Linked DNA regions of Candidatus Chlorohelix allophototropha. The protein of the gene in region 2 interacts with the protein of the main gene of each other region in a pairwise test. Links are inferred from orthologs where the notes say so. Each region holds a gene or a part of one and is shown on either strand. Other genes may lie near its edges. The genes, in order: OZ401_RS18665 and recA.

Region 1 (11,858 bases), on a different replicon or contig from region 2:
ACGATAAGTTTTCTACCACAATTAATCAGATTCGCGCTATAAACCTTGAAGATTTCAAAACTACTGCTATTCGCACCTATGAAAGGGTGGCGCGCGAACAAAAGAATAACCTGATTACCGCCATCAATAACGACCTTAGCTTATATCGTGAAGAAATTGCTCGTAAAATCCAAGCGGCACGTGATCAGGGTACTTTGATTACCATATTATCTTTGGTTCTGGTGTTGATGACCACTCTCGGCGGCATTATAGTAGCAGCTTTGATTACTCGCAGCATAACGCGCCCTCTTCGTGAGCTTGCCTCTGTGGCTGATGCCATCCACAAAGATAATTATGATGTCTCTGTTCCTCAATCGCGAGGCAATGACGAAGTTGCCAGCCTTGCCGGGGCAATGGGTCGCATGGCGGAAAATTTAAGAATCTCCCGCAATCGTCTGCAATCTTCCTTAAATGAGACTCGCCGCCGCAACCGCGAATTAACTGCTGTCAACCGTGTAATGGCTTCTATTAGTGCCTCTCTCGACCTCGATCAGGTACTTAATGACGCAATGGAAGAACTTATTTCGGTGTCGGAAATGGAGCGTTGTGCGGTCTTTCTAGTTTCGCCTGATAGCCAGATTTTGCGATTAGTGTTGCATCGCGCCCAATCAGATCAGTCGTTGAATATTTTCAACAAAGGGTTGAAGGTGGGCGAATATATGACCGGGCAAGTTGCCGAATCCGGCGAAGTAATTTACCTAAATGATAATGTGCTTGAAGACTCGCGAGTTCATCCAGATATACAAACACAAAGCTATATCAGGAGCTATTTGGGTATCCCTCTTACCAGTAGTAGTGGCGTAGTGGGCGTAATTGCTATGACCAGCGATTTCCGAAAAAACTTCACCGATAATGATATAGTTCTATATAAAGCCATCGGTAGCCAGATTGGTATTGCAGTAGAAAATGCCCAACTATATTCACAAGCGCAACTGGTAGCTGCATTAGAGGAACGCAACCGTTTGGCGCGCGACCTGCACGACTCGGTTACTCAGACTCTTTTCAGCATTACTCTTACTGCCGAATCGGCGCGGGCAATGCTTATTAAAAAACCTGAGAGAGTTGAGGCGCAACTCGATCGTTTGCAGGTTATGGCACGAGGGGCGTTGGCGGAAATGCGCGCTTTAATTTTTCAATTACGCCCTGCTGCTTTGGAAGAACAGGGCTTGATTACAGCCCTTCAAAAACATATTGAGTCGGTCAAGGTAAAGGAACATCTGGATATTGAATTTGATGTATTCGGAGAACGACGACTTTCTAATGAGCATGAACAAACCCTTTATCGCATTACTCAGGAAGCCTTGAATAATATTATGAAACATGCTCAGGCAAGCAAGGTTCTTATTAAACTGACAATAGATGACCAGCAAGCCGAGTTAGCTATACACGATAACGGAGTAGGTTTTAGCCCACAGGAAGTAGTTAACAGTGGTAGCACAGAACGAAAATCTCTAGGTATGACCAGTATGCGGGAAAGAGCGGAATTAGCCGGTGGTGCGTTACATGTAGAAAGTAAACCCGGTGAAGGTACTAAAATAAGAGTAATTTTGCCTTTGTTGGTAGCGCCGCGTCCGGTTGGCTTAGGAATATATTAAAGGAGCTTATAAGAAATGGCTACGGATGGCAACGAATCGGTTAAAGTTTTGATTGTTGATGATCATGCGGTTGTACGCCAAGGTCTTATAACTTTTCTTGAGTTGCAAGACGAAATTGAAGTGGTGGGCGAAGCCAGCAACGGCAAGGAAGCTCTTCAAAAAGTCAAAGAATTGCATCCTGATGTAGTTCTGATGGATTTAGTTATGCCTGTTATGGATGGTCTGACTGCTATCAAAGAAATTAAGTTGATGCGCCCTGAAACCGAAGTCATTGCACTTACCAGCTTTGCCGATGACGAGAAAGTGTTCACTGCTATTCGTAGCGGCGCTACCGGCTATTTGCTAAAAGATGTACAGCCCCAAGATTTGGTGAAAGCGGTGCTGGCTGCCGAACGTGGCGAAGTCCAATTGCATCCTGAAGTTGCCAAGAAACTCATGCATGAGGTGTTAGCTCCTCCTAAGGAAGCGGATGCGATTGAAGAGTTGACCGAACGTGAGCGTGAAGTTCTCGGCTTATTAGGCAAAGGAATGAGCAATAAGGAAATTGCCCGTGACCTCTCGGTAAGCGAGAAAACGGTAAAAGCTCATGTGAGTAGTATTCTCAATAAATTGAACTTACCGGGCAGAACGCACGCCGCATTATATGCTGTAAAGCGTGGAATTGCTGCAAATTAACGAATATCTCTAGGTGGTGTTGAACCTTTATTTTATAGAAACCAATTATCGGAGTGGTTATAGATGCAAATAAACGAGTTGGAGGTGGGACAATTCGAGAGTTATGAAATGGAGTCCTACTCAGTATTTTTCCAATCTATTGGTCCGTCTATGATGGATTTGGGGTTGAACATTATTATCAGCAACGGTCTATTCCAATTTGCCAGCACCGAAGCTCCGAATGTTAGCTTTTTGAACCGCGTACTTGGTTTAGGACTAAGCAAACCCGCTTCTAGCGATGACATAGACCGAATAGTTAAACGCGCTTATGCTCTGAAGGTTTCCTGTACTATTTATGTGATTGAAAACCATTCAAAGCCGACCAACTTATCAACTTTGCTTAAAGAGCGCGGTTTTACTTCTAAAGCTCGTAGCAGTGTTCTTGCTTATATTCCCGGTAGTCTCCCCCCGTTAGCAGAGAATCATTCCGTAGAGGCTCAAATACGGCTGGTAACTCCTGAACAACGTGAAGAATTTGCACAAGTGGTATGTGAAGGGTTTGAATTGAGAGGCGGTTTCCGCAGAACTTGGGAGGCAGTCAGTAGGGCAAGTGTTGGGCATCCCCAGCAAATTTGCTACTTGGCATATATTCATGACCAACTCGCAGGGGGCGCAACTCTATTTTTAAGTAAAGACGGCAATTATGCCGGGCTTTATTCCGCCAGTACCCTACCGGATTTTCGGCAGCATGGTGTACAGAGTGCGCTCTTGCGGGCTATGCTTGAAGAAGCCTTGCGGCGCGGCAGACAAATAATTACCGCTCAAACCCCTTACGGTGGAAGCTCGGAGCATAACCTCCACCGACTCGGTTTAGAAACAGCCTATGTACGCGAAAGTTATTTCCTGCCTTCTCGTCGTTAACTTTTTCTAATTGAGAGAATCCATACACTTACTACCAGCATTATTGTTCCAGCAAGTGTCAAGAGACTAACGCTTTCACCCAGCAACAACCATGCCAGAAAAGCTGCCACTCCCGGTTCTAACAAAGTAACGATTGAAGCGGCGGTGGCAGTGGCACGTCTGAGCGCTTGCATAAAAATTATGTAGGCTACTCCGGTTGGTATCAGTCCCAAGTATGCCGCCATCATCCAAACTCCCGGCGCTAGGTTTAGCTTTAAATTCCCCGTGAGCAAAGCCCCCCCTAGCAACAGAATCGCCGCAAACGTAAACGATAGAGCCATTGTTTGGCTGTTGCCGGACTTTGTGTGACGTGTTGCTAGTTTGGACAAGATAGTAATACTTGAGTACGATAGCCCTGCTCCTAAAGCCAGCAACGCTCCAAGTAGATACTCCGGTTTGAGAAAATCACCACTGTTACTACTACCGCCTAGGGTTAGCAAGCCCGTTCCTGCCAGCGCCAGTCCAAGCGCTAGGATAACCGAACCCGTCAACTTCTCTTTAAAAATCGGTATCGAGAGTAACGCGACTATTACCGGTGCGCTACATAACGCCACTACTACTACCAGAGTTACGCTGGAGAGGGGAATAGCCATAAAGTAAAAAAGCTGGTAACTTGCCATTGCGATTCCCAGCGCGGCGAACAGCGGTAAATCGCGCAATCTAGCTTTGAACGGGTTGCGTCGGGTGGTGAAAAAGGCTACTCCCAATAGAAAGGGAGCAGAAAAAGCCAGCCTCAAAAAGCCGATTGTTAGCGCGGGTGTGCTTTCTATCCGATTGAGCAGTGCCGAGGAAACCCCGACTGTTCCCCAAATCCCTGCTGCCATCACCAGAAGCACAATTCCACCGCTTCTCTTTTTTTCCTGTTGCTTTGTGAGTATTAATTCTTCTGAGCCAATCATATATTAACCTCCGGTTTTACACGGTGAATCATAATCTAATTAACTTTACATAAAGTGAAAAACAAGGAGGCAAAATCCAAAAACAAGCTACTTGGCAATTATGCCTATAGCTGAATTGAGGGAATAATTGGGGGTATGCCTCTCCTGCTTACTGCGCTACAGCGCGGCAGGGAGGTGGGGATGCGCTTAATGAAAGGAAATTCAACAGGTTCATTCTATTTAGTTCAATCCTATAATTAATAACTGTAGCGGTTTGCGCCGCTTTTCACCTCGTTCAGCACCACGCCTACAATATTGGCGCGCACTTTTTCGAGTTGTTCTTTCGCTTCTTTAGCATCATCCCGCTTGGTTTTATTGGCTTTTAACGTTAACAGCACTCCATCCAAACGAGTGGATAATACTGCTGCATCGGTTACTGCCAAAAGGGGAGGCGAGTCAAAGAAAAGATAATCAGCTTCTCCGCGAAGTTGCTCGATTATTTCGCGCATCAGGTTACTGCCAAGAATCTCGGCAGGATTTGGAGCTTGCAACCCGGCTGGTAGCAACCGCAAATTTGGCACGCCGGTTTCCAGGATCGGGAATTTGATTGAACCAATCCCTGAACCGTTCTTTGAAGACGAGGCAAACCCGCCCGCTTCAAGAATGACATTTGATAGACCGGGTTCTTGCTCTAATCCGAAAAGAATATGGAGACTCGGACGGCGCAGATCACAATCTATCATTAAAACTTTATTTCCGGCTTGGGCAAAGGACACCGCTAGATTTGCTAGTGTTTCAGATTTGCCCTCATCAGGGCGCGCGCTGGTGATAAGCAAGGCGCGTAATTGGCGATCAAGCCCGCTGAATTGAATATTGGTGCGTAAGTCTTTGTATGCTTCGGCGGCAGGTGAACGCGGATCTGCCAATGTCACCAATTTCTCTATACCCCCTATACTGGAATTGCTCATGCTAGGTTAAAAAATCCTTCCGTTAATCGCGTTTGCTGCCTGCTTTGATCGGTCTTGAATTGTTCGCAGCGGCATCGGTGTTAATAGTTGAATTGTAAGAGGAATCATTTCTTGTACCTTTCCAAATCGGTACACTTCCCAACACCGTCAATCCGGTCAAACGCTTTAACTCTTCTTCGCTCTTAATAGTATCGTCAAAAAACTCAACAGCAAAAATAAATATCAAACCAATGACAAGTCCTAATGCTGCTCCTGCGGCGGTGTTAAGGTTGGTACGCGGTCCGTTAGGCTTATCAGGTACTGCGGCAGGACTGGTTAATTTAATATAGGTCTGCTGATCTTGGTTATATCCGGCAATTTTTTGCTCGTTTTCATCCACCAGAATCTGACCGGAGGTGTTGGCAATAGCGGCGGCACGTTTTGCATCCGTATCATCTACGGTAATTACAAAGGTATATTCGGCTGGTCGCGCCTGTACTTTGATTTTGCCTCTGATTTCGTCAATTGGAAGATCAAATTTGCCCCGCTCATTAATGGCAGAAGCAAACTCAACCGAGTCGAAACGGGCAGGGTAGCCATTTATCTGCTCTTTTAGTGAAGCCCACAGGTTATTATCCGGTTTGCCCACATCACCTTGCAATTTGGCGATAGCCTGATAGGTTTTTGGCTGGCTGAGGCTATATCCAAAAGCTACTCCTGCCGCTACCATTGCTACCAGCAATGCCAGCCACCATCTTTTTTTCAGGACGTTTATATAATCCTTGAGTTGCATAACACCCTTTGTTACCGCCGCGCCGATATTTGCTCTGGCTCGGAGCTACTAGGATTATAATTACCACCATTGCTATTATTTTGTCCGAAAGGTAATAGCGATTTTGCAGGGATGACCCCAATTATGGGTAAACCCAGCGCTTCCTTGAAATCTTCAGGAGTTCTCAGCCTGTTATCAAGATACGCCAGCAAGAAAGCTAACCCTACTCCCAAAATGAGACCCACTATGAGCCGGATACTGGATACAAGTAGGTTGCGCCCACTGTTAAATACCGCACTGGTCGGGAAATCAATCAAATTAGCTGAAAACTGCGTATTATCACCATGTGCAATATATTTACCGGCGTTTTGCACAATCGTATCAGCCAGCGCTTTGGATATTACCAACGCCTTATCTTCGGTGTCAGTATGCACCGTGAAGGTAATCTCGCGGTGTTTACGCTCTACATCGAAATTGCCCTTGAGTTCTTCCGGGGATAGCGGGTATTTGGTGCTTTTCAGCTTTTCCACTGCGTCGTTTAAAAAGACGCTGCCTTTTACAATCATTACATAGTCATCTAGCACATATTCAGACGAGATAAACTGGTAATAATTGAAATAGTCCTGAAAACCTTTGTTGGTTTGGTCAGGTGGAGGGTCGTTGCGCCCGGCATTGACCTCAAAAGCTGCTTGGTAATTGGAGGCAGTGGATTTGTACTGGATATAAGCTAACGCTCCGCCCGCAACGGTAAAGAGCAGCACTATCCACCAATATCTAAAAAGGATTCGCCCGTATTTTCTGAGTTCCATTCCCTGTTACCTGTTACTGCGCCGTTTGCTCTTTGATATTGGGCATTTCAGCCGTATCACTCAAAGGGCGTATCGCCAAAATTTTTTTTTGCTGTGCTGCTTTGAATTCGCGTACACAAAAGTCAATTTGTTCGTGGAAATGTTTGATAAAGATTTCACGGCTAAAAGTTTCCGCGTGCTTGCGAATTATATGTGAGTCGAATTGGGCGCTCATTTGCTCAAAACGCTGTACTGTTTCCATTAGAGATTGGGGAGACTGTTCATCAAAGAACATTCCGGTTAGCCCCTCGATGTTTACTTCGGCGGGTCCGTTCTGCTTGATGGCGATTACCGGCGCACCTGCTGCCATAGCCTCAACCTGAGTAATCCCGAAATCTTCCGCGCCGGTTTGGATGAAGGCTTTACATTGACCGAATAATTCATACAATTCTTCGTCCGATACATAGCCTAAAAACTCAATATTTGAGCCGCCCAAATCCTTCAAATTTTTCAAATCGCGTCCGGTTCCCACAATTTTCAAGGGCAATCCCAGTTCCCGAAACGCTTTTACCCCAACATCCAAACGTTTATAGGGCATTAGGCGCGATGCCATCAAATAAAAATCTTCACGCGGACCATAATTGCAGGGGATTTGCTCAACCTCTACCGGGGGATTTATCACTACTGCCTCACGTCCCCAGTATTCTTTGATACGCCCTGCGATGGTTTGCGAATTTGCCACATAGAAGTGTGGTCGGGCGGCGCTAGATATGTCCCACAGTCTAACAAATTCCATTACCAAAGGCAACCCGATTTTAGCCAGCCGACTCATGTTTTCTCTGCGGGCGTAATCTTGGGTATCCCAAGCAAAGCGCATTGGGGCGTGGCAATAGCAGATGTGCAGGGTATTGGGAGGAGTAACTATTCCCTTCGCCCATGCGCTGCTACTACTGATAACCACATCGTAGTCTTTCAAATCAAAATGCTCAAAAGCAAAGGAGTAAGCCAGCAAATATATCTGATGGCGTTTGAGAACACCCGGAAATCGTTGCATAAAAGAGGTATATATTTTATGACCCGGAAACTTTCCTTCCATCAATCTCTTATCATAAATGGAAGTGTAGATTGGGGCTTCTGGAAACATATCGGCTATTGCTTCCAGCACTCGCTCGGCTCCTCCATATTGGTTCAGGTAATCGTGTACAAGTGCAACTTTCATTGATTCCTAGTATGCTCCCTCCCCCTTAAGAACCGCCGGGATTGTGCGAATCAGGATTTTAAAATCTAGCCAGAGCGACCAGTTCTCAGCATAGTATATATCTAATTTCACCATATCGTCGAACGAGAGTTTGCTTCGCCCGCTTATCTGCCATAAACCAGTTAGCCCGCATGCCACTTCAAGGCGGCGATAGTGCCATTCCTCATACTGTTCCACTTCTCGATCAATTGGTGGGCGTGGTCCAACGAAGCTCATTTGCCCGAACAGGATATTAAAAAGCTGAGGTAATTCATCAAGGCTGGTGCGACGCAAGAATTTCCCCAATCTGGTACGGCGAGGGTCATTGGCAATTTTAAAAGTAGGTCCGCCGGTTTCATTGAGATGGGTCAGGTTATTCAGTTGCTGATCTGAGCCTACCTTCATTGATCTGAACTTAAAGAAGGTAAAGGTTTTACCGTGTTTGCCTACTCTGGTCTGTTTGTAGATAATCGGTCCTTTAGAATCCAGTTTGATAAGCAAGGCGATCAATAATAAGAACGGGGAGAGGATTATTAGCGTGGTGAGTGCTAAGGTAATATCCATCGCCCGTTTTAAAACATAATTCCAACCAGTTAGATTAGTACCCTTGAATCCAATCAGTGGTACGCCATTAATCTCGGTGAAATTCAACGAGTCGAGGCGCATCTCAAAAATATCGGGTATCAGGTTAAAATCAACATCGCTTTCTCTACATATATTTATTATATCGTTGATAGTGGTATGGTGCGTTGCGGGTAGGGCGATAATAACTTCGTCAATTTTATGCGAAGATAAAAGTGCACTCAAGTTATCAAAAGTACCTAGGCAAGATACCGGTTGCCCATCCAAATAGCGTGGTGGTAAAATCCACTCCGAAAAGCGGGTTTCATCATCAACGTAACCAGCCAGCCGATAGCGATGATCTGGGTTGGCTACTACTGCATCCATCAGACGTGAGGCGGCATCTGTCGCTCCTACTACCAGTAACCTACGTACGCCAATTCCACGATGCCACAGTGAGCGTCTTATCCTCTTAACTACGATGCGTTCTATTGCCAGCGTTAAAATGGTTGTAGGGATTAGAAAAACAAACATGAGACGGCTAAAAGCCAGTGGACGGCTGATGAAAACCAGCACCATCATACTGGCAACTGCGATTAGAGTAGAACTGAGGATAGTGCCGAGTTCGTCAAGAAATGAGAGCACCTGTTTTCGGCGATAGAAACCTTTGAAATGGAGAGTGACTAACAAAACGAAGGTGTAGGCTAACTCAATTGGAATATAATTGGTGAAGGGAACTTGATATTCTTCAAGAACTTCAACCCCAATCTGTAAAACATAGCGCACGAAATAAGCCAGCCCAAATGCCAGCAAAATTAGTAAAGAATCCATTACCAGCCGCAGGGCGTAAAACAGGCGTTCCCGACTTGCTGTCGATTTGTTCTGGTTCTGGTTTAGCGTGGCGTGTTTTGAATTCAAAATCTGGAAAGAGCCTGAAATATCAAACTGGCATTTCGGGGCTTCATCGTCCTTATCGGCGGGATGCCCGAATTTAAAAGGTTTGATTTCGTTGTTCATTTCTGAAAGCTTCTCAAACTCCAGAGTCGCAGAGGTGTTTCCTCTTTCTCTGAACAAGGTTTCTTGGTCAGAGCTAAAGGGTTTATTCTGTTCAACTGAACTCAACTAATAATTACCTCCAGCAATTCCATAAGCGGGTGAGCAGCCCGAATTTATGCTATTATAGCATAGACACAATCAAATTTTAAAATTATGGAGACCTCATTCTTGACTGGTAAAGTCGAAAGTTCCAGTGTACAAATCTGCATACACGGTCACTTTTACCAACCGCCTAGGGAAAACCCCTTCACCGGGCTTATTCCGCCTGAGCCGGGCGCTGAACCTTACGCTAATTTTAACGATAAGATTACAGCAGAGTGTTATAGCCCTAATGCCAAGTTGAATAATTACCGCAATATCAGTTTTAACTTTGGACCTACGCTGGCGGCTTGGCTCGAAAAAAATGACCCTGTTACCTACCGCAATGTTATTCAAGCCGACAGTTCAAATGTTGAAAAATACGGTTATGGTAACGCGCTGGCGCAAGTTTATAACCATGTGATTATGCCCCTTGCCCGACCTGAAGATATGCGGGTGCAAATTGAGTGGGGTATTGCCGATTTTCAGCGCCGATTCGGACATTTGCCTGAAGGCATGTGGTTGGCTGAGGCAGCCGTAAATAGTACCGTACTGGAATTATTGGCAGATTGCGGTATAAAATTTACTATACTTGCCCCATGGCAAGCTTATCATGATAGTGTTGAAACCATTGATCCTCTCGAACATCAGTTAGAGCAAACGCGCCTGCGCAGCAATGTATTAGGAAGCCTGAGCCACCAATTCCACCAAGATGAGCGTTTGCAGTGGGCTGCTTCTGTTGCGTTAGAACATGCAATTATCCCCGAAACCTTTGACCCGAACGAGCCTTATGAAGTTACTTTGCGAAATGGGAAAAGCATTATAGTCTTTTTTTACAATGCGCCTCTCAGTGGTGGCGTGTCTTTTGATCACGGTGCAACTTCCGATGCGGATTCTTTTGTAAAAAATTGGATTGCTCCTCAGGTTAATCTTGATAAGCTTGAACGTGGGGTAGATCAGTTAATCACTATTGCTACCGATGGCGAACTTTACGGGCACCATAAATCCTACCGAGACCTGTTTCTGAAACGTCTGGTAGAACATTCGATTGAGGCGGCTGGTTTTAACGTAACTTTCCCTTCTCATTGGTTGCGTACTCATCCACCTCGTCGCAAAATCCGAATCTTGGAAAATACTAGTTGGAGTTGTTTTCACGGAGTCAAACGTTGGGGCGAAGGTTGTGATTGTACTCCCGGTGATACATCTTGGAAAAAATACTTGCGTCTCGCTTTTAATGTTCTGGGCATGGAAGCTGACCGCCTGTTTAATGAAAATAGTCCAAAACTTTTTGTTGATCCGAATGCTGCCTTGCGCGAATGGCTACAAGTATATCTTGGCTTTCAGAATGAAAATGACTTTGCGCCTATTCACTTGCGTTTGCCCTCGGACAAAAATATGGAAGCTGCCCGTCGTTTGTTGATGGCTCAGATTTACAAACATCAAATGTACACCAGTTGTGCATGGTTCTTTGAGGATATAGACCGGATTGAGCCTAGGAATGCGCTGGCGGCGGCAGCAATTACCATCCGTTTACTGGGAAGGCAGTTGAATCGCGCAGCAGTTGAACAATTCCAGCACTATCTTGAGCAAGCTCGCAGTAATAAACCTCATCATTACAACGGTTTGCAGCTTTATAAGCGCGGTGTACGCTGGTCACAACGCCATCAGGTTGAATTATTAATTTCGGATTAGTCGAATCATCGCACTATAAATCAGGTAAAATAGCTTAAAATAAAAGCAACTCTCCGGTTTTCTTAACTGCCAAATTGAATTTGAAGGAATTTAAATGACCGAAAAATTGTATTACATAGATCCTTATTTACAAGAATTTGAAGCCAAAATCGTAACTATAAGCGAGGATAGATTGGCTGTAGCCCTCGATCGCAGCTTGTTCTTTACGCCCGGTGGTGGACAGCCAACTGACACCGGAACTCTCACGATTGATGGTGAAATCTATAATGTCACCGAAGCCTATAGCTCGGAAGGGCTAACTTGGCATAAGCTCGACCGCGCGTTACCAACCGGATTAAAAGGGCAGTCCTTGAAAGGTGCGCTCGATTGGGAGCGTCGCTATGCAATTATGCGTCATCATACCGCCTTGCATGTGCTTAACGGCGTGGCTTATCTCGCTTTCGGGGCATTGGTTACGGGCGGTCAAATTTATACTGATCGTGCCCGCATAGACTTGACCTTAGAAGACCTGAATCCGGAGAAGGTGGCATATATTGAGAAAGAGTCGAATGCGATAATTGCCAAAGCCTTCGATACTATTCCACGTCTGGTTACTCAGGAA
Region 2 (11,914 bases):
GTTATCCTCACACCAGATCGCAAACGCTTCTTCGGCGCTTTCCGCTTCGATTACCGCCCGGTCTTTCTCGCCGTTAGAAATTTCCCACGCTACCTGAAAAATCGTACCTTCGCTGGTAACGATCACCACCGCTTCATCCTTACTACCATCTTCGTAAACACACATAGCTGTAAAGGTTTTCTTCATTGTTCCGCTTCCTTCTATTACTCCAAATCCTCGCCCGGAGACTCTTCTTTAAGTTCTTTCCAAGCTTCCCGTACTACCTCATTGATTATCGAAAAGTTATAACCACGCCGTGCCAGAAAGCCGCCCATTTTGCGGTAAAAGCCTGCCCAATCTTCGCCAGCCAAGCTATGTGCCTTGCGCCGCGCCAGTTCTAGAGCCTGCTGCTCCTCCAACGTGCGCTCTTCGCCATCCTCGCTTTCTTGCGGAGTAGCCAGTACAGCATTGACTGCTTCATCAATCTGTTCCTCTTTTACCCCCTTAGCCGATAACTCGCGCTTGATTAACAAGCTTCCGCGCGGCGCATAACTAGTGCGGCTTTGCACCCACATACGCGCAAACTCTTCATCATCCAGATATTTTAGCTCTTTCAAACGAGCCAATACGCGCGAAACGGTGGAAGTAGCGATATCGGGGTAAGCACGCTTAAGTTTGTTGCGGATTTCCGCCTCGGTATGAGCGCGGCGGGAAAGCATATTTAACGCTGCCGACAATGCCCGATGGTAAAGATCGGCGCTTTGTAGTTCTGCCACCGCTTCAGCGTCCAGATATTTCCCGGCGATAAGGCGCTGCTCTGCCGCCAATATAGCGGTTAGGCTAAAGGCATATTGCCCATCCAGAAATATATTGACTCGCTCATGGTCGGTTTTCTGGGTATCAACCGAAGTGATAATACCACTCCCGTGAAACTGTGGTTGTGGCGGTTTATTTGATCTGAACATGTATTTCCGGCTTTATAAAATAAATCGGGTTTCAAGCTACAAGCTGTTGAAGCCCGTAGCCTAAAACCCAAAGGCAGTTTAAAATTCGAGGTCTTCGGCTTCATCTTCCGGTTCAGGCTCAATAACCGCTACACCATAGCCATTACCCGAAGGCAAAGCACGGTCAGGGTTAGATTGCTGCCGAATCTGGCTTTCTATCTCTTCCGCTACATCAGGGTTTTGCTTGAGATATTCTTTGGCATTTTCACGACCTTGCCCAAGACGAGCATCGCCAAGATAGAAGAAAGCCCCACTCTTGCGGATAATGTTCATTTGGACACCGACATCAATCAAATCGCCTTCTTTGCTGATACCAGTCCCAAACATAATATCAAATTCAGCTTTGCGGAAAGGAGGCGCAACCTTGTTTTTTACTACCTTAACCCGCACGTGGTTTCCGGTTTCTTCCTGTCCATTCTTAATCGCTTCCACCTTGCGAATATCCAAGCGCACCGAAGCATAGAATTTGAGAGCATTACCGCCGGTAGTGGTTTCGGGATTGCCAAACATCACCCCGATTTTGCTACGTAATTGGTTGATAAAGATAAGGCAGGTGCTGCTTTTACTGACGGCAGCCGTCAATTTGCGCAGTGCTTGCGACATCAAACGTGCCTGCAAACCGACATGCGAATCGCCCATGTCGCCTTCAATTTCGGCGCGAGGAGTAAGCGCAGCCACACTATCAATCACTACCACATCAATTGCGCCACTACGTACCAAGGTTTCGGCAATTTCCAACGCTTGCTCACCCGTGTCCGGTTGAGAAATATAGAGGTTGTCAAGGTCAACACCACAGTTACCGGCATAAATCGGGTCAACCGCATGTTCTACGTCTATATATGCGCCAATTCCACCCGTTTTTTGAGCTTCGGCAACAATGTGATAAGCTAGCGTAGTTTTACCAGAAGATTCAGGACCGTAAATTTCGATGATACGTCCGCGCGGTATTCCACCTACACCTAGCGCAATATCCAGCGAAATTGAGCCGGAAGAAATAGCCTCAACCGCCATTTTTGCGCTAGCATCGCCCATTTTCATAATTGAGCCTTTACCAAAGGCTCGCTCTATTTGAGTTATGGCAGTATCGATAGCTTTATCGCGCTCGCGATCTGTCCCTTTTTCAGTAACTGTTTTTTCTTCCTTCTCTACCGAGTTTTTAGAGCTACCTTTAGCCATATTTTTCTCGCTTTTTCACTTTCTGCCGGTTAAGGCTTTTTATTTGACACGGTTCAACCTGAATATGCATCAAATCGGAAGATTTGTTCTATTATTACATCAGGATTTTAGCCCATTTGTGCCAATTAGTCAATTGTTCTTTAATCTCCGCCGTTGTCCACTATATCGAAAGAGAGAGACATCAGGGGTAATTTTAAACTTAAACCGGCATGATTAACATAAGAGAAATAGCCGTTTTTCCGGTCAGCAGAATTGAAAAAATCGTCTGCAATTTCCTTGAACAGCTTTTCAGCACGTTTGATAATAGCATCGGTATGGTTTGGGGTTGTGATTATTACAAAGTCATCGCGCCCGGCGTAACCTACGAAAGCATCCTTGTTACCTTTATCGTCCACTGCTTGCTTCAAAATGCCGGCAATTTTCCGCAGGACTTGATCGCCTTTCTGAAAAGAATAAACTTCATTGTAAGAAGTGAAGTTTTCAATATCAGCATAGATGATTGACCAAGGTTTATTTGATTTTGTGTGCTTCTGAATAGCCATTTGCACCGCACGACTTCCCGGAAGCCCGGTTAGCTTAGAAAAATCCGTTTGGTTGGCATGATGCAACTGGGCGCGCACCCGAATCAACAATTCATCCGGGTTAAAAGGCTTGGTAATGTAATCATCCGCACCAGTTTCATAACCAGAACTACGGTCGTGAGTAGCGCTACGGGCGGTTACCATGATTATTGGTATATGGCTATACTGAGCTTCGCGCTGCATAAAACGACTGACATCATAGCCACTCATCCCGGGAAGCATTAAATCAAGTAAAACGAGGTCGGGTGGGTCAGTTTGAATAGAGGTAAGTGCATCTTCGCCACTATAGGCTTTATTTACCTCATAGCCTTCCGCTACAAGGGTTGCCTCCACCATATCGGTTATAAAAGGCTCGTCGTCAACAACCAGAATTTTAGTCATGGGAATGTTCTCTCATTCTATGATTTGCAGGTTTTCCTTGAAGATAAAACAGTGTCCCATCAGTCCCTAATATTATAAATTAAATCGCCCGGTTTGCAATACACTATATCAGAACTACCAACACCCCTAAAAGAGTAACTAAGGCTCCAAATAGCGAACTAATGGATGGAACCTGACCGTAGAATGCCCAAGCAAAAAATACCCCCAACGTTACTTCTTGTGTCGCAATTACATTCACATAGGTAGCATTCAAGCGGCGCAACCCGGCATTGTAAAGCGTATGACCTAAGCCTAACGGCACAATCCCTAGCCCTAGCAGCGCCAGCGCCGGTCCCCACGAGTATAACTTAAACCCCTCTCCTAATGAAAAACTGAGCAAAGCCGCCGGAAACATCCATAGCATGGCAAAACCGTACAACCCAAAAGCGTAGGATAAGAGCGAATAGTTATTCCTTTCACGCCTACCCGCAATTGAGTATAAACCATAGGCAACTGCCGAAGCCAGCGCCATCGAATCTCCTAGCAGCATTTCAGGCGTTAGCTTTGGCTCAAACCCCGCAAGTATCCCCACTCCCAACGCTGCTATAGCCACCCCCCCCCAACGCCGTTTACTGATATGTTCCTTCAGGAAAATGGCTGAGAAAATTGCCACAAAAGCGGGCGAAGTATAAACCAGTGTTAGTGTATGCGCAGCAGTGGTAAAGCTCAAGCTAGCAATATAAAGTACAAAATGTGCGGCGGTTATCAGCCCGTAAAGCGCGAAACGTGGCAGACTTTTCCGCTTGATTCCCAGTGGCTCATGCGTAATTTTGAGCAGAGTAAAAATAAACAGAGTAGCGATAATAAGTCGCCAGAAGGATTTCTCCACCGGGGGAACAGGATTGGCATATAATACCATCACTGCGCTGGTTCCAAAGAACCCAACCGCTACCAGCGAATAGATTAATCCAAGCCGCTTTTCTTTCTGGGCTTCGCCATGCTGCGCTACCTCTTGGACAAGCGCCTCCGTTTCATGCGCCACGGCTATTTTAGACCGCACCTGCCGTTGTTCCCGCACCCGCCATCAGCAAGCCGAGTTCCTCGCGAGTTACCTTATCCGCCTCAACAATTGCTACAACACGTCCTTTGTACATCACGGCGATGCGGTCAGAAAGAGACATAACCTCGTCCAATTCGCTGCTGACCAATAACACTGCCACCCCCGCATCGCGCTGTTCCACCAAGCCATTATGGATAAATTCGATTGAGCCGACATCCAAGCCACGAGTAGGCTGTACCGCAATCATCAACTTATTCTTGCGACTGAATTCACGCCCTACCACGCATTTCTGCTGATTGCCCCCGCTAAGTGAGCCACTGGGAGTTTGTACCGTAGGAGTACGCACATCAAACCGTTTCACCAACTCTAGCGCGTATTCATCTACCTTTTTTTCATTGATAGTTAGTCCGTTTGAGAAAGGTTCGCGATAATACGAACTCAGCACCATGTTGTAATCCACGCCAAACGAAAGCACCATTGCGAAACGTTGCCGATCTTGCGGTATATAGCCCACGCCTGCTTCCGTAATTTTGCGAGTGCTAGAATGTAGCAAATCCATACCGTTTAGAGTTGCGCTTCCTCCGGTGGCATGTCGCAGATGAGTCAGCACTTCCACCAATTCAATTTGACCGTTCCCCTCAACTCCGGCTACTCCCAATATTTCACCAGTTCTAACACTAAGGCTTGCACCTTGCAAAATTGCCACGCCGCGATCATCCAGCGCTTTCACATCATGCACCACCAGCACTTCTTCACCGGGATGTGAGGGACCTTTATTAACCTGTAATACCACTTCGCGCCCAACCATCAAAGAAGCTAAACTGGCTTCAGTCGCTTTGGAAAGATCATCCACGCTACCCACCACCTTGCCGCCCCGTAATACCACTACCCGGTCAGCTATTTGCAATACCTCTCTAAGTTTGTGGCTGATAAAGATAACCGATTTGCCCTGCGCGGTGAAATTGCGAATAATGTTTGCCAGATCATCCGCTTCCTGCGGAGTAAGCACCGAAGTGGGTTCATCAAGAATAAGGATATTGGCATTGCGGTAAAAAGCCTTGACAATCTCAACCCGTTGTTGCATCCCTACCGTCAGATCGCCTACCAACACATTAGGGTCTAAAGCTAAGCCGTAGCGGGCGCTCAACTCAGAAATATTTTTAGAAGCCGTCTTGAGGTCTAAACGCCCGCCCCCTTTGGCTATTTCGTTGCCCAGTATAATATTCTCGGTGACGGTGAGGGTGGGAACTAACATAAAATGCTGATGTACCATGCCGATTCCGGCGCGAATTGCCTCGTTAGGTCCACTGAATTTTAGCGGTTTGCCGTTCAGTAATACTTCCCCTTCATCAGGGTGGTATAGCCCGTACAGAATATTCATCAGAGTGGATTTGCCCGCTCCATTTTCACCCAGAAAAGCCAGAACCTCGCCCCGCTGTAGTCTGAAATTTATATTATCATTTGCCAAAACGCCCGGAAAGCGTTTGGTAATTCCGCGCACTTCAAGTACAGGGGCTTCTCCACTTTGATCAAGCTGAGCCAATTATAATCCTCACAATCAGGTAAAAAATTTCGGCGAACTTGCAGATATTTTAGCAGAACTACTGCTACCCGTCTAACATTAAATTACCGACTTCGCTTTTTCAGCACGTACAACTTTTGTAGACCATAATCGCCAATTTGGGGAAGAAGTGCGCTGACGCGATGCAAGAAGCCACGATAATTACGTTGCCCATTGCGCACAAAGAAGGGGTAAATTGCCCAAGTAAGCACATAGTAGGTACTGCTAAAATGTTTGATGCGTTTAACTTCGAAATAAGGCTCTATAAAACGTAGAATTTCCGGCTCATCCAGATAACAGTTATGCCAGAGTGGGGACATCGCTTCCAGACCTAATTTCTGGCGCAATCTATTTAGTTTCTCAGAGCTTTGTACTGTAACTTCTGAGACCATGAAAAGTCCGCCCGGTTTTAACACCCGGTGCGCTTCTAAAATCGCCGCCTTTTGATAAATCGGGCTACCTAGATTGATTAAGGTGCGTTTGGTATAAACCTTATCAAAAGTATTATCGGCAAAATCCAATTTCAGGAAATTGTTTACCTTGAAAAAAGCCGCCCCTTTAATATGCCCTGCCCGACTGAGGTTTACATTGGCATGTTCAATCATACTGGGCGCATAATCAATGCCGGTAATCCGAATCTGGCGCATCCGTGCCAGTTGCAAGGTAGTATAGCCATTGGCGCATCCGGCATCCAGCACCGTATCGTCATCATTGATATAGCGCGCCAGTACCAAACCTTCACGTTGCAGCATTGTCTCATCTACCCAACTTGCGCTTGGGGACAAGCCATACTTGCGACCACGCTGTTCCCAGTGATGGCGAATCGGTTCCAGATCGCGCGGCAAGTCGGTTAACCGATTACTTACATTACCGCTATCGGCGCTGGGATGCCTGCTGGGAGTATGACGTACAAAACTGGCATTTATTTCGTTTTTTTCAACGTGGGTAGGAACTTCTTCAGAACTCATGCTTAACTTCCCGCAGCAAAACTGAAATTGCTGTACTCGCTTCAACGTAATTCTGCATGGCAGCACGCTTTGATGTGGATAATTATAACAGATTTACAACTTAAGAAAAGGTTAAATAGCTGTCAGATTATATATATTTTCTGACCGTCTATATGCCCTATATCAGGATTTGTTTTCTTCCATCAAATGGCGTAAGACATCTTTAAGAAGGTTTAAATCACGGCGCGGCAAATTATTGATGCGGTCTGGAAGCAGATACACCCGCAGTTCAGGGTCATTGATTTCCGGACGACTAGTATTGTTATTAGTGGTACGATGACCCGCCATCTCCAACAACGCATCTTCACTCAACCCAAAGTAAATGGCTATCTTCCGCAGTGTTGCGGGGTCAGGATGACGGTATCCGCGCACAATATTACCTAGAGTAGCTTCGCCAAGCCCTGCTGCAAGGCTTGCGGCTCTTAAGGATATATTGCGTTCGCGGCAGAGGCGGTCTAGATAAAGAGCAAGAGGAGATTGGCTATTTCTCTTCCCGTAAGAATCATCTTTAGGTTTTCTTCCCACACAAATCTCCAAAGTAGCTATATGTCAGGTGAATTGATAGTACAAAGAGCATTTCCTAAAGTTTAGCAGAATTCGAGGCGTTTGTAAATTTCGTTCAATACCTTTTTACTCTACTATACCCTGTATTGAATGGTACTAATTAGAATTTTAGAGGTGAAATTAATAGCTGTAATAGAATCCACAAATGTAGGTAGATAGCTAAACTTTAACAGCTTTGCGCTATTTCCAGTCCTCACAAATTTGTGCTTTCAAAAATGCAAGTCGGTTAGAATCAAAACGATAAGTTGTGAATAATAGGGTGCGTGCAAGCATAATAGCCCAAATAATTTGAAAAGAAAGGTGTGCCTGTACAAATCGAGCTTCGAAGTATTCTCGAACGAATATTTTGCAAATTTGTTTTGTTTGTGATAAAATTTACAAACTTAAGTCTTCAGTAACCTTACGAAATATCTTGAGATCCGCCTGAATCAGTTTTTCCAGGAGCCTTCATCAAGAATCGGGATTTTTTGCAACGGGATTTTGCCCCGGCTTATTAGAGTTTGCCTTGCCACCGTTTCGACGGAGAACAGTTTTGATAATCAAGATCAGTTGAATTCAGAGAGGAGCTATTATATTTTATGCTTACGAGTATGGAAAAACCCCAAACCCAATCCAGCCCTATTGTAATTGAAAGCCCAATTGCCGACCCCGGTCCGTTGGGATTGGCAGCATTTGCCGTCACCACCTTCATTTTAAGCCTGAACAACGCCAAAATTACCGCCCCAGAGTTAGCACAATTATTTGTACCGCTGGCTCTATTCTACGGCGGGTTGACACAATTGCTGGCGGGTATGTGGGAATTTAAGAAGAATAACACCTTTGGCGCAACCGCTTTTTCGACCTATGGCGCGTTCTGGTTGGCGTTGGGTGCATTAAAAGTTATGGAAAACCTAAAGATAGTAACCTACGGCTCGTCCGGCAAAACCGGCGTGGGCGTATTCCTAATCGCTTTTGCTATCTTTACCCTCTACATGTGGGTAGCAACTTTCCGCATTAACTGGGCGCTGTTCACCGTGTTCACCTTGCTAGAGATAGCTTTCGTGCTGCTCATTCTCGCCGACCTCGGCTTTATTACCAGTGAGGCGGGCGGTTACGTAGGGCTGGCAACAGCGGCGGGCGCATGGTATGTATCAGCAGCAGGTGTACTAAACCCGCTGTACAAGCGCATTCTCTTACCCCTAGGTCCACGCAATTAGCCATCCTCAAGGATACTATCAGGCAAGGGGTTTAAGCCCCTTGCTTTTGTAATTTCCACAGCAATCCGGTGTGCTATAATAACCAAGTTCTTTCTTCATGTGCGCTTAAAATTCGTCAACCGGAGTTACCACCAATTGAAATTCCCGGATTTCCTGAGACTAATCCTGCTTGCTGCTATCTGGGGTGCTTCTTACATCTTTCTCAGAATCGCTTCACCAGTACTCGCCCCTGCCTTTCTGATTGAGCTTCGGGTTGGGTTAGCGGGTATTGCGCTGGTTCTATACGCGCTAGTAGCACGTAAGCATTTCAAGAGCGATGGCAGAATTCTTCCCTTTTTTATCGTAGGTGCGCTCAATTCCGCCATCCCTTTCACCCTAATCTCCACCGCCACAATTCATTTGACCGCCTCTTATGGCGCAGTCATCAACTCCACCACTCCACTATTTACTGCATTGGTGGCAGCAATCTGGCTGAAAGACTCTTTATCTTGGCGTAGGGGCGCAGGGCTTTTGATGGGATTAATTGGGGTAGTAGTGTTGGTAGGGCTTAGCCCCTTACCGCTTAGCGGGGAAGTGATCCTCTCAATTGTGTTTGCGCTGGTTGCAAGCCTTTGCTTCGGGATTTCCGGCGTTTACATCAAGTTGGCTTTAAGAAATACTACCTCACTAACGCTTGCCACTTGGCAACAGCTAACGGCGAGTCTGCTGCTGCTTCCGCTGGCAGCCACCGGAGTGCCTGCCACCTTTCCCTCATGGGAAGTAGTGGTGAGCGTGTTAGGGCTGGCGTTTCTCTCCACCTCAATAGGGTATCTGCTTTTCTTCCGGCTCATCCAAAGCGTCGGTCCGACTCGCACCAGCACCGTCACCTTTCTAGTACCGGTTTTTAGCATCGTATGGGGTATGCTCTTCCTAAACGAATCGGTGAGTCTTGGCATGCTACTTGGCTTTGGGATAGTGCTGGCAAGCGTAGTGCTGGTAACAGAACTGAAATTCCGGCAACCGAAATCTTTATGAGGCTGCCAGATAATATTTTTCTGGCAAAGTTGGCTTAAACCTTTCAAACCAATCGCATTTTCTTTGTAGAATCTGTTCAGGAGGTTATATGAACCAAGATTTCACTCAAATTGAAGATAACGTTGTAGAATCGGCAGAAAGCAAAAAGCTCTCAGTAGCGTTGGTAACCATGCCTTTTGCACAGTTTAAAAGACCTTCGCTGCAAATCGGCTTGCTAAAGTCAATTGCAGAAGCACACGGCTTTCCAACCACCACCTTTCATTTAAACCTAGACTTCGCCAAACAAATCGGTTTAGAGCCTTATTACTGTCTCAGTCAAACCATCATCCCCGTATTGGGAGAGTGGTTGTTTTCACTTGCCGCATTTGGGGATGCCAGCCCTGACCAGAATGACACTTTCCCCGAAATATATTCAGCCATTGTTGGCGCAGTAACCGCGGAAGCAAACATAACGGTGGAGCGGTTGGTGGAAATTCGGCGCATAGAAGCCCCCCTCTATATCGAGAAGTTGGTTGAAAATATAGCTTGGCATAATTTCCAAGTGGTCGGCTTTACCACCACTTTTCAACAAAACTGTGCCTCCTTTGCCCTCGCGCGCGCCCTAAAAAGTCGCTACCCTAACATCACCCTGATTTTTGGAGGGGCGAATTTTGAAGGGGAAATGGGCATTGAACTAGTACGTGCCCTAGACTTTATAGATTATGCCGTGATAGGAGAGGGAGATAAAGCATTCCCAGAATTTTTACAGGCATTGCAGGAAGGCAAAGACCCGGCAAACATTCCAAGTGTGGTCTGCAAACGCAACGGGCAAATTACCACTCCTAGAAACCGCCCCCTTCTACGGGAACTAGATGAGTTGCCCACCCCCGATTTTACCGAGTATTTTGAACGCGCCCATGCCCTTGAATTGCTCACCGATAAATTTTTGGGCGAGATTTCGCTACCGTTTGAAAGTTCGCGGGGATGTTGGTGGGGGCATAAGCGCCATTGCTCCTTCTGCGGGTTAAATGGAATGGGAATTGATTATCGCAAGAAATCTATTGATCGGGTGCTGGAAGAATTATCTGAGTTATCCGGTTACCCCCATTTCTGTTTGGGAGCAACCGACAGTATCCTAGATTACAAGGAAGCTGACACATACCTGAGCCGACTTGCTGCATTGCCTACCAAATTTAATTTATTTTATGAGGTAAAAGCCAATCAATCAAGGGGTCAAATCAAAAAATTTAAGGATGCGGGTATAAATCAAATCCAACCCGGAATCGAATCCCTTAACAGCCATGTGCTGCAACTGATGAGGAAAGGGATTACCGGAATCCAGAATGTAAACACGCTGCGTTGGGCGAAATACTACCGGATACATGTGGCATGGCAAATTATCTGGGGCTTCCCCGGAGAGACGGAGGAAGATTACCGGCAGCAAGCTGCGCTGATGTCAAAGCTGTTTCATTTAGAACCGCCTACAATAGCAACCCGGATGTGGCTGCAGCGTTTTAGCCCCAGTTACACTGAACGGGAGAATTTCCCAACCCGATTCATGCGCCCGGATGCCAGTTATGCATTGGCTTATCCCGAAACCATAGACCTGAACCGGATAGCTTACTTTTTTGATTACGAGTTTGAGCAATCCCTTCCCTTAAAAGCCTATGAGGAATTAAACAATCAGGTGGAACAGTGGAATACAGCTTGGCAAAATCCGCAGGAATTGCCCAGTTTGCGGTTTCGCATAAACTCTGGGGAGTTGCAAATTTTTGACAGGCGAGACCGCTCCAACCCAATTGAGTATAATTTTGATGAGTCCTATGCCCTGCTATATCATGCATGCAGCGAAAAGCCCCATTCTTCTCTAGCCTTGAAAACGAGCCTGAACCTTAAAGAAACAGATTCTCAAGTTAGAGCAAAGTTGCTGGAATTCTGTGAAAAAGGACTGATGATGCAAGATGGGAGTTTTTTCCTAAGTCTCGCGCTTCCGGTAGCCGAAACATCTGACATGCTGCTGGATAAAATTCTTCCGATAGGGTTGCGGCAGAAAGCTTAAGCAAACACCTAATATAGCTGATCAACCAAGAGTTTTTTTACAAATTCTTAACCTTTAAGTTCTAGATTCTTTGCTACACTACAAGAGGTTTGTAGGTGTAATCTCGACATCTTATAGTAATATTTCAAGCTTTATATCAAAACAGTCATATCCAACTTTTCTGGCGTTTTTTTGAGTAATTCTATTAACTTAAATCACATCGCTTAGTCCCTTCGCTTTTTTACAATAATTGTTCGTTTTCTAATATCGTCTGCAAATTGTAGCTTTCTAGGGCAATAACCCTAATTTAATAGAGCATTAAAGTTATTGTTGTAACATCAATCGTTATACCAACTTGAAAGGAGACCTATTATGTCTGAACAAGCTGCAAGCGA

What was found.
Region 1: the proteins of recA (region 2) and OZ401_RS18665 interact in binary tests that used the Bacillus subtilis proteins (3 or more experiments, as listed by UniProt). The link is inferred for Candidatus Chlorohelix allophototropha from one-to-one orthologs.

The regions. Positions count from the first base shown.
Region 1 is NZ_CP128400.1:1,399,810-1,411,667, forward strand. The notes cover bases 3,992-6,914. They hold OZ401_RS18665 (YveK family protein), read right to left. Parts: upstream 5,867-6,914; coding sequence 5,117-5,866; downstream 3,992-5,116. Other genes in these bases: OZ401_RS18655 (DMT family transporter), read right to left, coding at 3,992-4,147; OZ401_RS18660 (CpsD/CapB family tyrosine-protein kinase), read right to left, coding at 4,384-5,094; OZ401_RS18670 (YveK family protein), read right to left, coding at 5,878-6,654; OZ401_RS18675 (glycosyltransferase), read right to left, coding at 6,668-6,914. In the rest of the region: OZ401_RS18640 (histidine kinase), read left to right, coding at 1-1,634; OZ401_RS18645 (response regulator), read left to right, coding at 1,650-2,309; OZ401_RS18650 (GNAT family N-acetyltransferase), read left to right, coding at 2,373-3,209; more of OZ401_RS18655, read right to left, coding at 3,206-3,991; more of OZ401_RS18675, read right to left, coding at 6,915-7,852; OZ401_RS18680 (undecaprenyl-phosphate glucose phosphotransferase), read right to left, coding at 7,859-9,553; OZ401_RS18685 (DUF3536 domain-containing protein), read left to right, coding at 9,656-11,257; OZ401_RS18690 (alanyl-tRNA editing protein), read left to right, coding at 11,352-11,858. UniProt on the Bacillus subtilis protein: Required for YwqD kinase activity. May bring YwqD and its substrates into contact. Probably involved in the regulation of capsular polysaccharide biosynthesis.
Region 2 is NZ_CP128399.1:1,605,907-1,617,820, reverse strand. What follows is about bases 92-3,070. They hold recA (recombinase RecA), read right to left. Parts: upstream 2,160-3,070; coding sequence 1,023-2,159; downstream 92-1,022. Other genes in these bases: OZ401_RS06830 (GGDEF domain-containing response regulator), read right to left, coding at 2,300-3,070; OZ401_RS06840 (regulatory protein RecX), read right to left, coding at 204-944; OZ401_RS06845 (hypothetical protein), read right to left, coding at 92-186. Also shown: more of OZ401_RS06845, read right to left, coding at 1-91; more of OZ401_RS06830, read right to left, coding at 3,071-3,121; OZ401_RS06825 (DMT family transporter), read right to left, coding at 3,225-4,160; OZ401_RS06820 (ABC transporter ATP-binding protein), read right to left, coding at 4,150-5,703; OZ401_RS06815 (class I SAM-dependent methyltransferase), read right to left, coding at 5,787-6,689; OZ401_RS06810 (helix-turn-helix domain-containing protein), read right to left, coding at 6,852-7,253; OZ401_RS06805 (acetate uptake transporter), read left to right, coding at 7,871-8,488; OZ401_RS06800 (DMT family transporter), read left to right, coding at 8,624-9,502; OZ401_RS06795 (RiPP maturation radical SAM C-methyltransferase), read left to right, coding at 9,591-11,540; OZ401_RS06790 (Nif11-like leader peptide family natural product precursor), read left to right, coding at 11,892-11,914. UniProt on the Bacillus subtilis protein: Multifunctional protein involved in homologous recombination, DNA repair and competence.